Regions from separate parts of the Psychrobacillus syltrankelensis genome, predicted to be linked through region 2. Evidence: a T-box and tRNA genes for the amino acid it is inferred to sense, from the RefSeq annotation. Region 2 holds a T-box; the other holds one or more tRNA genes.
What was found. The T-box of region 2 lies ahead of lysS (lysine--tRNA ligase). A T-box ahead of a tRNA ligase gene usually reads a tRNA of that ligase, here a tRNA-Lys.

Region 1 (3,410 bases), 1.4 Mb from region 2:
TCACGACACGAGCTGACGACAACCATGCACCACCTGTCACCGCTGTCCCCGAAGGGAAAGATCTATCTCTAGAACGGTCAGCGGGATGTCAAGACCTGGTAAGGTTCTTCGCGTTGCTTCGAATTAAACCACATGCTCCACCGCTTGTGCGGGCCCCCGTCAATTCCTTTGAGTTTCAGTCTTGCGACCGTACTCCCCAGGCGGAGTGCTTAATGCGTTAGCTGCAGCACTAAGGGGCGGAAACCCCCTAACACTTAGCACTCATCGTTTACGGCGTGGACTACCAGGGTATCTAATCCTGTTTGCTCCCCACGCTTTCGCGCCTCAGCGTCAGTTACAGACCAGAAAGCCGCCTTCGCCACTGGTGTTCCTCCAAATCTCTACGCATTTCACCGCTACACTTGGAATTCCGCTTTCCTCTTCTGTACTCAAGTCCCCCAGTTTCCAATGACCTTCCACGGTTGAGCCGTGGGATTTCACATCAGACTTAAAGGACCGCCTGCGCGCGCTTTACGCCCAATAATTCCGGACAACGCTTGCCACCTACGTATTACCGCGGCTGCTGGCACGTAGTTAGCCGTGGCTTTCTAATGAGGTACCGTCAAGGTACGAGCAGTTACTCTCGTACTTGTTCTTCCCTCACAACAGAGTTTTACGATCCGAAAACCTTCTTCACTCACGCGGCATTGCTCCATCAGACTTTCGTCCATTGTGGAAGATTCCCTACTGCTGCCTCCCGTAGGAGTCTGGGCCGTGTCTCAGTCCCAGTGTGGCCGATCACCCTCTCAGGTCGGCTACGCATCGTCGCCTTGGTGAGCCGTTACCTCACCAACTAGCTAATGCGCCGCGGGCCCATCCTGTAGTGACAGCCGAAACCGTCTTTTAACATTTCCACATGTGAGGAAATGGATTATTCGGTATTAGCCCCGGTTTCCCGGAGTTATCCCAATCTACAGGGCAGGTTGCCCACGTGTTACTCACCCGTCCGCCGCTAAATCAGAAGAAGCAAGCTTCTTCATCATTCGCTCGACTTGCATGTATTAGGCATGCCGCCAGCGTTCGTCCTGAGCCAGGATCAAACTCTCCATAATAGAGAACTTAAAAAGCTCATTTTGTTTTGCTGGCATCATCATTAAATGATGTCAAAATTGTTTTGCTATCAAACTAACAAAGTTAGTCTTTCAAGCTATATTTCTTAACGTTTTGCATGTTCAGTTTTCAATGTTCATGTATTAATGGTTTAAGATAATGGAGCGGGTGAAGAGAATCGAACTCTCATCATCAGCTTGGAAGGCTGAGGTTTTACCACTAAACTACACCCGCATATATAAAATTCAAGTTGTTGTTGTTGTTGTTTGGCGCGCCCGGCAGGAGTCGAACCCACAACCTTCTGATCCGTAGTCAGACGCTCTATCCAATTGAGCTACGGGCGCATAATGTGCTTTGGTGCGGCCGAGAGGATTTGAACCTCCACGGGGTTATCCCCCACTAGGCCCTCAACCTAGCGCGTCTGCCATTCCGCCACGACCGCGTAGTTATTCATTAGGACACTACTTACTATACTCTCGTAAACCGAGATTGTCAACAACAAAATGATGAGCCATGTAGGATTCGAACCTACGACCCTCTGATTAAAAGTCAGATGCTCTACCAACTGAGCTAATGGCTCGAAGTAAAATGGCTGGGGTACCTGGATTCGAACCAGGGCATGACGGAATCAAAATCCGTTGCCTTACCGCTTGGCTATACCCCAACATGGCGGTCCCGACCGGGATCGAACCGGCGATCTCCTGCGTGACAGGCAGGCATGTTAACCGCTACACCACGGGACCTCTAAAACTTAAAATATATAAATGACCCCTACGGGATTCGAACCCGTGTTACCGCCGTGAAAGGGCGGTGTCTTAACCGCTTGACCAAGGGGCCATAATGGCTCCGAAGGTAGGACTCGAACCTACGACCAATCGGTTAACAGCCGATTGCTCTACCACTGAGCTACTTCGGAATAATTTTTGTCGTTTTGTTTTACTCGACTTTTTCTATTATAGAGAGCCTTTTAACAAACGTCAACTACTTTTTCGAAATTTAATTAGAATTTTTCATTGAAATTAAAACTAAGTCTCCTAAACACTTACCACATCTATATTTGTTCGTGTTTAATTGAATTTTCCGATTATATATTAATGAACATTTTCTACATTGATAAGTATAAATTTTAGTTCTTGAGCGTTTAGTACTTTCAACAAGAGTAGAACAAAATCTTGGAGATTTGGTTCTTGTTAATAGCTCCTTAAAATCCTTATCTCCATGTTTATAACCTTTTCCTTCTATATGTAAATGATAATGGCACAATTCATGCTTTATCACACCAATCAATTCTTCCATCCCATGTTTTTTATACACAAGAGGATTTATTTGGATATGATGAGACCGAAGCATGTATCTTCCTCCGGTCGTTCGAAGGCGATTATTAAAATATGCTTCATGTTGAAAGTCTTTCCCAAAGACTCTCTTTGATACACTACATATTAATTCATAAAGTTTTTCATCTGTCATTTGTATCTCTCCTATTAAATATACCTCGGTAAATTTCCGTCATAATTTGCATTGAACCCAAGATTAAAAAGAGATTGTCCAATGAATAAGTCATTGGACAACCATTGTTTTTTTATAGTTGTTGTTCCGGTGGAAGCATGGTTAAAGAAACCTTTCCTTTATTCGCATCGTATTGTTCGACCCACACTGTAACAATATCACCTAAGGAGACAACATCTAGTGGATGTTTAACAAAGCCTTTTTTCAACTTCGAAATATGAACTAACCCATCTTGTTTTACACCAATATCAACAAATGCACCAAAGTCTACAACGTTTCGAACGGTCCCTTGAAGCTCCATACCTTTTTGAAGATCTTCCATTTTGAGCACGTCTTTTTTCAAAATAGGTTGCGGAAACGCTTCACGGGGGTCTCTAGTCGGCTTAATCAATGTCTCAACTATATCTTTTAAAGTAATTTCACCAATTTCTAATTCCCTGCTTACTTCCACAATATTTATATTTGTCAAAGCCTCTTCAGCTTCTTTTGATCCGATTTGAGATTTTTTTAAGCCTACAATTTCCAATACTTGCTCAGCGGCTTTATAGCTTTCAGGGTGAATTCCTGTAGCATCGAATGGATTTTTAGCGTCTGGTACACGTAAGAATCCTATAGCTTGCTCATATGTCTTAGCACCCAAGCGAGGAATTTTCTTCAGTTGTGCCCTTGATGTAAATCTTCCCTGCTCATTTCTCAAGTTCACTACATTTTCCGCAACAGTTTTAGATAGACCGGAAACATATTGCAATAAGGACGCAGATGCAGTATTTACATTCACTCCAACTTGGTTAACAGCTGTTTCTACTATAAAAGAA
Region 2 (3,410 bases):
CTATTTTTTTATGGAACCCAATGTCGTTTTTGTTTATCACATGGAAACACAAAAATATGTAACAATTTCGGATTTGAAAGATATTGGCAGATGGGAGACATTTGAACTTAATCATACAGAAAGCTTTGAAACGTTCAACTACAAGAAAAGCCAGCCAGTTGAAGGAAAAGGATTCATGATAAATCAGGATGATATGAACAAGATGGTGGAAGAAATAAATAAGCATATTCAAAAAAGCCGACATATGAAGGGGGTGGTGAATCAATTTGGTGCTGTACATATCGTAACTTCAGAGTCTGTTGCAGGTTCTTTAAGAGTAGGAGTTGAAAGACCAAAGACTGTAATTGGATTTCCAGACTCCTTTTCGATTGGCCCATTGTGGAAGTTAGATGAAAAAATTGGTCAAAGCTTTCGTGAGGAATGGCTATTTGAAAATATTAACTTTGAGCAAGATGATTATGAATATGAAAATAAGTTTAACAATACACTGCGTGAGATTGAGGATATAGCTAATAATGTTCCAATCTATATTTGGTGTGGTAATAATGCTGATGAACAAACAGGTCTTCGTTTTTACCTCTATTTATTGCGAGAAAAGACAAATGATATTTTTCTTATGAACTCTACTGAATTCTATAAGAAATATAGTGCTACTGAAGAAGTGCAACCTATTTTGCATACAGCTCAAATTGATCCGAAAAATCTAAGATTATTTTTTGAAAAAAATAAAGAGAATAAACCATTATCTCCTAAAAAACGACTTCAATTTCATAGGGAATGGGAAAAACTATCCCAATCTAAAGAAGTGTTACGTTTGTGGAAAGACGATAAAATTAAATGTATATCAGAAGATCATTATGATCCACTCATTATCGAAACAATTGAAAAGCTCCATCATAAACAAGGAACGAAAGAATTTATAAGGACTGGAACTGTGATTGGAGAAATCTGGACACAAAAGGAAGCTTATATGGATTATTTCTTTTTAGAATATAGGATTCGGCATTTAGTATACAGTGGTGTACTCGAGTTAAAAGGAATACCTAAATCAATGAGACATTATAGTATAAAGCTTCGGTAGTTCTTAATTACATAAAAATTATAAAAATAAACCAATAAAGGAATTGTAGTGAAATACAATTCAATTATTCATTGACTCAACCATTTAGTTACGATATAGTTTTCTTAATTATCTAATATCAAATATACGGCTAAGAAGAGAAGAGTAGTTTTGATCCATTATTTCCAGAGAGCTCCTATAGGTGAGAAGGAGTAATAATGTTCTTAATGAAAAAAGTCTCTGAGCTTCGCACGGATCTAAAATTTTTTAGTGATACTGCGACGGGATCTCCCGTTAAAGAGATAGGGTATAATCAATTTTTTAAAAATTGCCGTACCCGAAGAGGTTGATGTGGCAACATATCAATAAACTGAGGTGGTAACACGAAGCTAATGGCTCTCGTCCTCAAGATGAATAATCTTGGGGGTGGGAGTCTTTTTGTTGTTTTTCGTATAAATTTTATAATTCAAATTGCATTAAAAAAAATATAGACTGGAGTGAAATACAATGAGTAATGAACAAAATACTCAAAGAACAGAGAAATTAGAGACATTAAGAAATCAAGGAATTCATGTATACCCAGAAAAATTTTCAGCGAATTATGAACTTCATGAAGCGGCAATGCTTCAAGACGGAACATCTGGAGTTCGAGTTGCTGGAAGAATAATGAGTATTAGAAACTTCAGTAAATTGAGTTTCATTACGCTTTCAAACATTCATGGAAACTTACAGCTTCTTTTTAAAAAAGAGGAAATAGGGGAAGATTCATTTTATCAATTCCATCATTTATTGGATATTGGAGATTTTATCGGTGTGGAAGGACATATGTATACAACTAAAACGAAAGAGAAAACACTGCGTATGGAGAGCTATGTGTTTCTTGGAAAGGCATTGAAAACTCTTCCAGAAAAATGGCACGGATTAAATAATGTAGAACTTCGATATAGACAGCGTTACTTAGATTTAATCATGACAAAGGATACTCAAAATCGTTTATTAGTAAGAACTAAAATGGTACGTGCCATTCGTAGATTCTTTGAAGACTCAGATTTTTTGGAAGTAGAAACGCCGGTATTACAGCATACTTCCTCCGGTGCACTAGCTAAACCTTTCAGTACATATCATTATTCTTTAGATACTGAATTAAACCTAAGGATTGCCCCGGAAACCTACTTAAAAAGACTAATTGTAGGTGGTTTTACCAAAGTATTTGAAATAGCAAAGTGCTTTAGAAATGAAGGGATCAGCCCTCAGCATCTGCAGGAGTTTACTATGGTTGAAGGATACGCAGCATACTGGAATTATGAGGATACGATGAAATTAATGCGTGAAATGTTTCTGTATGTACTTGAGAAAACTTTTAATACAACGATAATTACAATGCATGGTCAAACAATTGACTTCTCATTAGAATGGGAGATTGTCTCGTTTAGAGATCTAATATTAAAAGACACTGGTATTGATATAATCCTATTCATGGACGTTAAAGAACTATATCAAGAAACAAAAAGAAAAAATATCAACTTAGAACATTCGGATATTCATTCATTAGGGAGAGGAAATTTAATTGATCTTCTATACAAAAAAATGTGTCGTCCTCAACTTATAAAACCAACATTTTTAGTTCAGCACCCTATCGATTTATCTCCGTTAGCAAGAGCTAATGATGATAACCCTACTCTTACAGATCGATTCCAATTAGTCGTGAATGGTGCTGAAATTATTAATGCCTATTCTGAGCTGGTTGATCCAATCGAACAAAGAAAAAGGTTAGAAGCTCAAGCTCTTCTTAAGAGTAATGGAGATGTAGAAGCTATGGAGATGGATGAAGATTATCTAATAGCCATGGAATATGGTATGCCACCCATATCTGGATGGGGATTCGGCATTGAACGCCTACTAATGGTACTAACTGATTGTGATACGATCAAAGATTGTGTTTTATTTCCGTTAACTAAAAAATTATAAACTTCATGAAATTGAATCTTTTGGTATATAAATATTAATGGGTTTCAAATAGGTTGATGGAATACTAAAATAACATTTTATACTCTATGGCACAATGATTCATCAAACTTCCTTTCCAGCTATAGTTTTCACTACTTTTTTCTGAAGGCATTTTCATTATCTATGGTGTAGAACCTTTTGCGCTTACTAGATGAACAACGAGGATGTTAGATTAATAAGCAGGTAAAATAAAATACATGTCGAAATAGTCAATATCACAAGTTACCAACTAATAGACAAATATTGAAAGAAAATGAGGTGTTGAACTTGGTAAAAACGAAAGAAAAAAATGAATTAATAGAATGGGTTAAAGTAATAGGAATTGCTATTTTAATAGCATGGG

Region 1: it encodes a tRNA-Lys, which carries the amino acid that the T-box ahead of lysS (lysine--tRNA ligase) is inferred to sense. The anticodon was not compared.

Annotation. Positions count from the first base shown of each region.
Region 1 is NZ_CM144227.1:3,150,294-3,153,703, reverse strand. Features, by position in the region: rRNA gene ACTSKG_RS15465 (16S ribosomal RNA) at 1-1,091, opposite strand, end outside; tRNA gene ACTSKG_RS15460 (tRNA-Gly) at 1,250-1,323, opposite strand; tRNA gene ACTSKG_RS15455 (tRNA-Arg) at 1,357-1,433, opposite strand; tRNA gene ACTSKG_RS15450 (tRNA-Leu) at 1,445-1,531, opposite strand; tRNA gene ACTSKG_RS15445 (tRNA-Lys) at 1,597-1,669, opposite strand; tRNA gene ACTSKG_RS15440 (tRNA-Gln) at 1,679-1,753, opposite strand; tRNA gene ACTSKG_RS15435 (tRNA-Asp) at 1,757-1,832, opposite strand; tRNA gene ACTSKG_RS15430 (tRNA-Glu) at 1,855-1,926, opposite strand; tRNA gene ACTSKG_RS15425 (tRNA-Asn) at 1,931-2,005, opposite strand; gene ACTSKG_RS15420 (SprT family protein) at 2,086-2,556, opposite strand; gene ACTSKG_RS15415 (Tex family protein) at 2,669-3,410, opposite strand, start outside.
Region 2 is NZ_CM144227.1:621,155-624,564, forward strand. Features, by position in the region: gene ACTSKG_RS03190 (DUF1835 domain-containing protein) at 41-1,081, shown strand; T-box leader at 1,205-1,470, shown strand; gene lysS (lysine--tRNA ligase) at 1,568-3,028, shown strand; gene lepB (signal peptidase I) at 3,335-3,410, shown strand, end outside.